Regions from separate parts of the Dietzia sp. oral taxon 368 genome, predicted to be linked through region 1. Evidence: riboswitches for the same ligand, from Rfam matches in the RefSeq annotation. Region 1 holds a riboswitch; the other holds the start of a gene.
The links. Region 1 has a riboswitch for cobalamin ahead of cobN (cobaltochelatase subunit CobN). Riboswitches for the same ligand answer to the same signal wherever they lie in the genome.
Positions count from the first base shown of each region.

Region 2: linked by a shared signal. The riboswitch ahead of C3V38_RS13555 (ABC transporter substrate-binding protein) and the one ahead of cobN (cobaltochelatase subunit CobN) in region 1 are both predicted to bind cobalamin.

Region 1 covers NZ_CP027238.1:1,166,393-1,170,809, forward strand. Annotated here, with positions in the region: gene cobN (cobaltochelatase subunit CobN) at 1-2,536, opposite strand, end outside; cobalamin riboswitch at 2,608-2,803, opposite strand; gene C3V38_RS05595 (hypothetical protein) at 2,922-3,551, shown strand; gene C3V38_RS05600 (PepSY domain-containing protein) at 3,880-4,417, shown strand, end outside.
Region 2 covers NZ_CP027238.1:2,890,512-2,894,928, forward strand. Annotated here, with positions in the region: gene C3V38_RS13545 (ABC transporter ATP-binding protein) at 1-594, opposite strand, end outside; gene C3V38_RS13550 (iron ABC transporter permease) at 591-1,658, opposite strand; gene C3V38_RS13555 (ABC transporter substrate-binding protein) at 1,670-2,716, opposite strand; cobalamin riboswitch at 2,812-2,966, opposite strand; gene C3V38_RS13560 (XRE family transcriptional regulator) at 3,060-3,335, opposite strand; gene C3V38_RS13565 (amidase) at 3,912-4,417, opposite strand, start outside.

The DNA of each region.
Region 1 (4,417 bases):
GAGACGGGATCGCCCGCGGGTCCACGGTGTAGAAGTTCCGTCCCGTGGGCAGCACGTTGACCAGGCCCCGCAGCGGGGATCCCGAGGGGCCGGCCGGGATGAACCCGCCGTCCAGGGCGTGCATGACCGCGTCCAGCTCGTCGACCGTGCCGGCCAACCTCGGTACGACCTCGCGGGCGGCGAAGCCGAGCACCTGAGCCACCTCATCGTCGTCGCCCCCAACCACGTCGGGCACCGCGGCCACGTCCCAGCCTCGCGCCTCCATGGCCTCCACCAGCGCGCGCGCCCGCGCCTCGACGCGGTCGACCTCCTCGGTCGGCGCGCCCTCGGCCAGGCCGAGCGCGCGGCGCAGGCCCGGCACCGCGCCGGACTGCCCGCCCCACACCTGGGACGCGCGCAGGATGGCCAGCACCAGGTTGACCCGCGCCTCGCCGTCGGGCGCCTGGCCCAGGACGTGCAGGCCGTCGCGGATCTGGACGTCCTTGATCTCACACAGCCAGCCGTCCACGTGGAGGAGGAAGTCGTCGAACTCCTCGTCATCGGGACGCTGCTCCAGGCCCAGGTCCTCGTGCATGTGCGCGGCCTGCATGAGGGTCCAGATCTGCGCGCGAATGGACGGCAGCTTGGCCGGGTCCATCGCGGCGATGTTGCCGTACTCGTCGAGCAGCTGCTCGAGCCGCGCGATGTCGCCGTACGACTCCGCGCGGGCCATGGGCGGCACCAGGTGGTCGACGATCGTGGCGTGCGCGCGGCGCTTGGCCTGCGCGCCCTCGCCCGGGTCGTTGACCAGGAACGGATAGATCAGCGGCAGGTTCGCGATGGCCGCGTCCGTGGCGCAGTCCGCCGAGAGCGCGGCGTTCTTGCCCGGCAGCCACTCCAGGGAGCCGTGCTTGCCGATGTGCACCAGCGCGTGCGCGCCGAAGCCGTGGGCCAGCCAGCGGTAGGCGGCCAGGTAGTGGTGGGACGGCGCGAGCTCGGGGTCGTGGTAGATCGCCACCGGGTTCTCGCCGAACCCGCGGGGTGGCTGGATGAGCAGCACCACGTTGCCGGCCTGCAGGGTGGCCAGGACGAGCTCGCCGGCGTCGTTGACGAACAGGGTCCCCGGCGCCTCGCCCCACGCCTCGACCATCTCGTCTCGAAGGGTCGCGGGCAGGTCGGCGGTCCAGCGGAGGTAGTCCTCGGTGGAGATCCGGACGTGGCCGTCGGTGAGCTGCGCGGTCGTGAGCCACTCCTCGTCCTGGCCGCCCGCGTCGATGAGCGCGTGGATGAGGGCGTCTCCGGCCTCGGTGTCGGTGGCGTAGGCCTGCTCGTCGAGGAACTTCGCGATCGGCCCGTCCGCCGGGCCCAGATCGTAACCCTCGTCGCGCATGCGGCGCAGCAGGCGGATCGTGGATACCGGGGTGTCCAGGCCGACGGCGTTGCCGATGCGGGAGTGCTTGGTCGGGTACGCCGACAGGACCAGCGCGATCTTGCGGTCCGCGGGCGCGACGTGGCGCAGCCGGGCGTGGGCCACGGCGATCCCGGCCACGCGCGCGCACCGCTCGGGGTCGGCGACGTAGCGGGGCAGGCCGTCGGCGTCGATCTTCTTGAACGAGAACGGGGCGGTGATGATGCGACCGTCGAACTCGGGGATCGCGATCTGGTTGGCAGAGTCCAGCGGGTTGACGCCGTCGTCCGACTCCGACCAGTCGTCGCGGCCCCAGGTCAGGCACAGGCCCTGCAGCACGGGGATGTCCAGGGCGGCGATGCGCTCGACGTCCCACGCCTCGTCGTCGCCACCCGCGCTGGCGGCCCCGGGCGTGGTGCCGCCGGCCGCCAGTACGGTCACGACCAGCGCGTCCAGCGTGCCGAGCGCGTCGAACAGCTCGTCGGGCGCCGAGCGCAGGGAGCCGGCGAAGATCGGCACGCCCACCCCGCCGGCGGCGTCGATCGCGTCGGCCAGCGCGTGCGCGAATCCGGAGTTCCCGCTCACCTCGTGGGCGCGGTAGTAGAGCACGCCCACGCGGGGGCCGCCCGGCGACTGGTCAGACCCGCCCGCGTTCTCCCAGGTCGCGTCGCGGGAATCGCGGCGTTTGTGACCACTCGCCGGGGAGTCGGCGCCCGGCCGCTCCGGCATCCCCCACACCGGCACGCTCACCGGCGGCTCGAAACCGGCGCCGGTGAGCAGCACCGTGTCGGAGAGGAAGGCGTGCAGCTGCGCGAGGTTGGTCGGCCCGCCCTCGGCGAGATAGCGGTGGGCCTCGGCGGCGGTCCCGATGGGGACGGTCGACAGTTCCATGAGGTCGGCGTCCGGGGTCTGCTCACCGCCCAGCACCACCACGGGCACGCCCGCGCCCAGGACGGCGGCGAACCCGTCATCCCACGAGCGACGCGAGCCGAGAATGCGGACCACCACCAGGTCGGCGCCGGTGATCAGGGCGGGCAGGTCGGACTCGACGTGCAGGCGCGACGGGTTGCCGAGTGTGAACTCGGCGCCGGATTCGCGCGCGGAGAGCAGGTCCGTGTCGGAGGTGGACAGTAGTGCGATGCGGGGCACGTCGGAGCGTGCCGGGGCGTCGTCAGGGGACGCCGAACGCCGGTCGGGGCGCATGTTCTTCTCCAAACCCTCGTGGAACATGTCGCCGTGGCCGGTCTCCTGGCTTCCGCATCAGCACCGCGCGACCGACCTTCCCGGGCTCTCGCCCAGTGGCCCCCGCCCCCACGTGTGGGGCGGACGAGGGTCGCGTGGCTCCGCGACTACAGTGGCGAGGGCCGCGCCGGCTTCTCCTCCGGCTTCCCGAGCACCACGGCACGGGCGAGCCTATCCGCCGTCCCGCCCGGACCACCCTTCGCCCTCGGAAGCCACCCCGGCTCGGCTGCCGGCGCTCTCACCGCCCGCGCTGACCTTCCTACCCCGTGCTCGCCGTGCTTAGACTCGGCGTGTGCCAGCTGATCGGGCGAGGACCGAGCTCCCCCCGGTCATGACCACGATCGTGGGCGTGACCGTGGCGCTGGTCAGTGGCATCTTCGGCATCAGCGCGCACGGGCTCGCGGCGGACATGGGCCCGGTCTCGTTCGCCCAGGCGCTCACCGTGGCAATCACCAGCGCCGGGATCGGCGCCGCCACCGCCGCCGCAGCCCGCTACCGGTTCCCGATCCTCGCCTCGGCGTCAGGACTGATCACCGGGCAGGGCGCCGTCCACATCGCGATGTCCGGCGGGCACTCGCACCACGGGTCCGGCTCGCACCCGCCGGGCCACCACGGCACCGACCCCGCGGCGCTCCGGGCCGCGATGGACACCGCCGCCCACGATGCGCTGGCCTCCGCAACAGCGTTGATGACGCCCGTCATGCTCGCCGCGCACATCGCCGCGATCGGCTCTGCACTACTGGTCATCGCTGCTCTCGCCGGCGCTCTGGCCTGGGTGTCCGCCCGGTCGATGCCGCCGATATCGACAGCGCACCTCGTCGCCGTCGTCGCCGTCGTCCCGGTCCCGCGCGGCGCCGACGCGCCGCTCAAGCGCTACCTGGTCTCCCGCGGTGGGACCAGAGCGCCGCCCGCTGCCGCATAGTCGCAGGTCCCGCACCCGCCGACGCGCGCCACGCCGCGCTCGGGCGGTGCGGTGACATGTCCGGGAGCGGCGCGCGGTGGATCCACCGTCCCCGCCTCCCGTGTCTCACCCGCAGCGGCCGTCAGATCGTCCCGCTGCGCCCACTCGGGCACCGATTCCTTCCCGCCCCGCTCGGCCAGCCAGCGCCGCGCGCAGCCGGGTCTCCGGGTGCCCGCACTCACCGACCTCGCGGCCGCGCACGCCGCTCTCCGCAGACCAGCTCCGTGCTGCCCGGCGGGTAGTACCGACCCGCTCGCGGACCGCCTGATCCCGAAGGGATTCGCCTCTCATGACCGCCACCCATCCGGCCGAGCGCCACACCCGCGACCCCGGTGCTGCCGAACCGGCCCCGCCCGCGCGGCCCCTCTCCGCGCAGCTGGGCGCGATCCTCACCCGCGTCCACTTCTATGCGGGCCTGTTCGTCGCACCGTTCCTCGTCATCGCCGCTCTGTCCGGGGCCCTGTACGCGCTGTCCCCGACACTGGAGCGGCTCGTCTACGCCGAACAACTGACCGCGCCACCCGCGTCCACCGCACTCAGTCTGGAGCAGCAGATCGACGCCGCGCAGGCGCAGTTCCCGGAGCTCGCCGTGGTCCAGATCTGGCCTTCCGACGAGCCCGGCACCACCACCCGGATCCTGTTCGCCGACCCCGCGCTGGACGACGGTCTCAACCGCGCGGTGTTCGTGGACCCCGCCACCGGTGACGTGCGCGGCGACCTGAGCAGCCATTCGGGACTGGGCGAGCTCCCGCTGCGGAGCTGGATCTCCAGCCTGCACCGGGATCTCCACCTCGGCCCGCCCGGCGAGCTCTACTCGGAACTCGCCG
Region 2 (4,417 bases), 1.7 Mb from region 1:
CACCCCCACGCCGTCGGTGTGGACCAGGTCGCGCACTATCTCCATGATCTCCAGCTGGTAACGCAGGTCTAGCGCGCTGACCGGCTCGTCGAGTAGGAGGTACGGGGTCTGCGCGGCCAGGGTCCGGCCGATCAGCACTCGCTGTTGCTGGCCGCCACTGAGCTCGAAGGCGCGGCGTGATGCCATCCCCCCGAGGCCGAGTCGCTCGGCGATGCCCAGGACGATGTCGAGCGTGGCTTCCTCGCTGAGGCGCCGCCGATCCAGTGCGAGACTCATCGACTCGGCCACGGTGAGGGCTCGGCCCACCCCATCGTCGTGCTGGGGGACGTAACCCAGGATTTGCGCGCGTCGGCGCGGGCGAACCTTCACCATGTCGGTTCCGTCGGCCACGATCGTGCCCGAGCGGGGGGTGAGCACGCCGCACACGGACTTGAGCAGGGTGGACTTGCCGCAGCCATTCGGACCGAGGATGCCCACCATCTCACCGGGGGCCACGTCCACGTCGATTCCGGCGATCACGGCCTCGCCGCGGCGGCGGTGTGCGGCCGACAGACCACGCACCTTCAGACCAGTCGCGGACTTCGCATCGGTCACCGCGACCACCTGCCCTCGCGCAGGATCAACCACAGGAACACCGGCACCCCGATGAGCGACACCACGATCCCCACCGGGATGATGATCGGGCTCAGGGCCAGTCTGCCCACCAGGTCCGCCGCCAGGATAATGCTCGCCCCGGTGATCGCGGTCAGCGGTAGGCGGTAGCGTTCATCGGCCCCGACGAGCATGGACGCGATGTGTGGAGCCACGAGGCCGATGAACCCGATGACCCCGGTCACGCTGATCACGGTGGCCGCGACCAAGGTGATCGACAACCCGGTCTCCAGGCGCAGCCGCGTGACGGAGACGCCCAGGGCCCGCGCCACATCGTCGCCCGCGGCGAACCGTTGGTAGTTGCCTGTGTTGGCGCGGGCGTGCAGACAGGCGAGGACGACGACGACGGCGGCGATCGCGATCTGTGACCAGGTCGCCCGGCCGAGGTCCCCGAATGTCCAGTGGATGATCGACGACAACTGCTGCTCGTCCGCGACGTACTGCAGTCCCGCCGCCAGGGCCGAGAACAGATAGCTCAGGGCGATCCCGGCCAGGATGATCGCGGTGGGACCCATCCGCGTGACCGAGGCGATTGAGAAGACGAGCAGCGAGCACAGGACCGCGCCGATGAACGCGGCGACCATCGTGCCCAGGGTGCGGGACCCGACGATTGACAGACCCGTGAGAATCGCGACGGAGGCGCCGAAGGCCGCGGCGTTGGAGATCCCGGTGGTGAAGGGGCTGGCCATGGGGTTGCCGGTGATGATCTGCATGCCCGCGCCGGCCACCGCGAGCCCGATCCCGGCCACGACGGCCATGGCGATCCGCGGCAGGCGGAGCTGCACCACCGCGACCCACTCGTTCCACGTCAACGGGGTGGCCCACCGGTCACCTTCGGGTACGAGCGTGGCCAGCAACCTGACCGAGCTGATGTCGGTCACGCCGTTGACCACGCCCGCCCAGGCCAGCGCCAGCATGATCGCCGCCGCGGCCACCAGGATCAGTCGCCGTGTGCGGCGGGTTCCCAGGATCGTCCGGCGGTCATCACGAGTAGTTTGACTCGCCACGGATTGTCAGATCACCGGGTGGCCGGGACGGTGTAGACGTGACCCTCTGGCAGCTCCATACCCTGGAGCTCCAGCCACCGGGAGAAGACGTCGTCCGGGTCGAAGCCCGCCATCTGCTCCGGGTAGAGCCACTTTGCCAGGTAGGCCGCTCCGACAATCTTGCCGAGTCCGCCGCCCGCAAATCCGGTGATCATGTGGACGTTGCCCTCCTGCACGGCGGTGAGCTCCGGCCACCCGGGACGCGCGATCATCTCCTGCCCGATCGAGGCGAACTCACCGTCGGCCGGGGGCGTGTAGACGCCGGTGTTCTTCAGCGCCCCACCCGAAGTCGTCTTGAGGATCAGATCCGGGGCAGTGGCCAGGATCTGCTCGGGATCGACCGTGTCGCCCTCCAGGGTGGGGTCGCCGAACATGTTGACCCCACCCGCGGCCACGATCATCTGGTGCCACCCGTCGTTGGACGTCTCGGGAATGGCGGTGGTATAGGGATCGCCGTACTCCCAGTACACGGTCTTCTTCGGTTCGACTCCGCCCACGCGGTCGGCGATGTCGACCTTGGTCGACTCGAAGAACTCAGTGACCTTCTCGGCTCCGGCCTCATTGTCAAAGGCGCTACCGAGGATCTCAAGCTGCGAGGCGAAATCGCCGTTGTCCCACCCGGTGACGGTGAGGACCTTGATGCCGACCGGTTCCAGCGCGGCCGCGTACTCGTCGACCTTGCCGTTGCGCGGCAGGATCAGCACCTCGGGATCGAGCTCGATGATCTTCTCGACGTTCAGTTCGCTCTGGCCCTTGCCGATGACGTTATCCGGATCGAACTGACCCCAATAGACGCGATCCTGGGCGGTGTTGGCGTCGACGGCGATCACCTTGTCGATGTCGCCCATCGCCCGGATCAGCTCGCTGTTGTAGCGGTTAGCCACCACAGCCGACTCGATCGGGCCGTCGAACTCCACGGTCCGTCCGGCGTCGTCGACAACCGTGATGGACTGAGCCGGCGTCTCTTCGGAGGGCTGCTCAGGTGCCGAACAAGCGGTCGTGACCACCAAGCCGAGCATTGCCAAAAGAGTGACCACTCTGTCACGGGACAGCCGTGGTCGACGGGTCTTGATATTCATGTGTGAGGGCTCCTCGGCCGTGAGTGCAGGAGCGCGGGGTGCGCCCCTGCGCCGGCAGGTGTCGGACTCGAGAACTGGTGGCGGGGATGTTGTGACCACGCCATTGGATTCTCTTACCGTTGCGGGACAGTTCCGGACTCCCACCGGATTCCCTCTTGCGTCGATATCGCCCGGCTCCGAGCGCAGAAGTAGCGCAGGGACAGGCGGCACCGAACCGACTAACGGGGAGCATACCTGAGCATTTCCTCACCCCTGAGGCCGCAGGCCGGTGAAGCGACATGCCCTAGAAGAGGGGCGACTCGGTAGTGGCAACGTGGTCGGTGTCGTCGAGGTAGCCGGCATCGCGTAGGGCTGCCTCGAGCACCCGGACATACGGGAGACGCAGTTCGGCAGCCATGCCGTCGAGCGTGGTCCGGGCCGGCAGGCCGCGCAGTCCGTGGGTGCGCCACAGGTGCAGATTCTGGCGGGTGATCCCGATTCGGCGGGCCAGCTCGGACTCACTGACGCCATAGGCACGCTTGTGGGCGTCGATGAGTTCGACCAGGCGAGGGGTATGCATGGGCCCGAGTGTCCGCCTGCGCCGAGGGGTCGTCAAGTATGAATTAACGTATCCGACAAGTGAAACTTTACATAATGTAGATTATCGGCACTTGGTGGATCCGGCGGTCGGACCAGAAGGGGCCGACGGCGCGCGACGTGACGTGGCCGCAGGTCGTGATCCTCGGGGCTCGCGTTGTCCCGCCGTTCTCGACCGGCGGCGTCGACGTGACTGTGCCCGCCCTCGTCCGCCTCGGACCTGTTGTCGGAGACACTGCTGGTATGTCCGGACCTTCCCACGCCGCCGACCCGTCGGCTCCGGACCGCGCCACGGCGCGCTCGCGCCCCGTGCCGTTGTGCCACCCGGCTGGTGCGCCGACAGTGTCTCGCGTCGCCCGCCCGGCTGCGACTTGGGCACCGTGCCCGGTCCGGGACGGCGTCGCCATCCTCGGTCCCGGTGTGCCGGCCGTGTGCGTGCTCGACGATGCAGTCGAAACGTCACGGGTGACGAAAGGCGGGGAGGTCCGAGGTCGCGGTCGGGACGAGTCTCGGCTGCCCCACGAGGGCCCGCCGGTCGCGCCCGCCCCGGTTCGGGGCATCACCTCGTCGACGCGGCGGTGTCGGCGCCGTCTATCGTCGGCTGGCGATCGGCCCATGGCAGGGCCTGCTCGAGCTGTCCGGCGAGCCGCAGGAGCCGGCTCTCCCCGCCGAGGGGCGCGACGAACTGGACCCCCATCGGCAGGCCCTCCGGCGTCCAGTGCAGTGGAAGCGACATCGCCGGCCGCCCGGTGAGGTTGGCCAGTTGCGTGTACGGGACCCAGCTCAGGTTGTCGTCGATGATCGACTCCGCGAACCGGGAATGACGCAGTAGCGGCGCGGTCCGGGTCGTCAGCAGCGCCTCCGCTCCCCGGACGGCCCACGGCGGGGTGTCGAGGGCGCCGATGAGCGGTGGTAGATCCGCGAGGCCGGGCGTCATGAGCAGGTCGTAGCCCGAGAAGAAGGCGGTCAACTCGCGCACGTAGTCGTCGCGACGCATCACTGCGGTGAGGTAGTCCACGCTGCTCTGCGACCTGCCCAGCGCGGCGACGATCCGGGTGTCCGTCT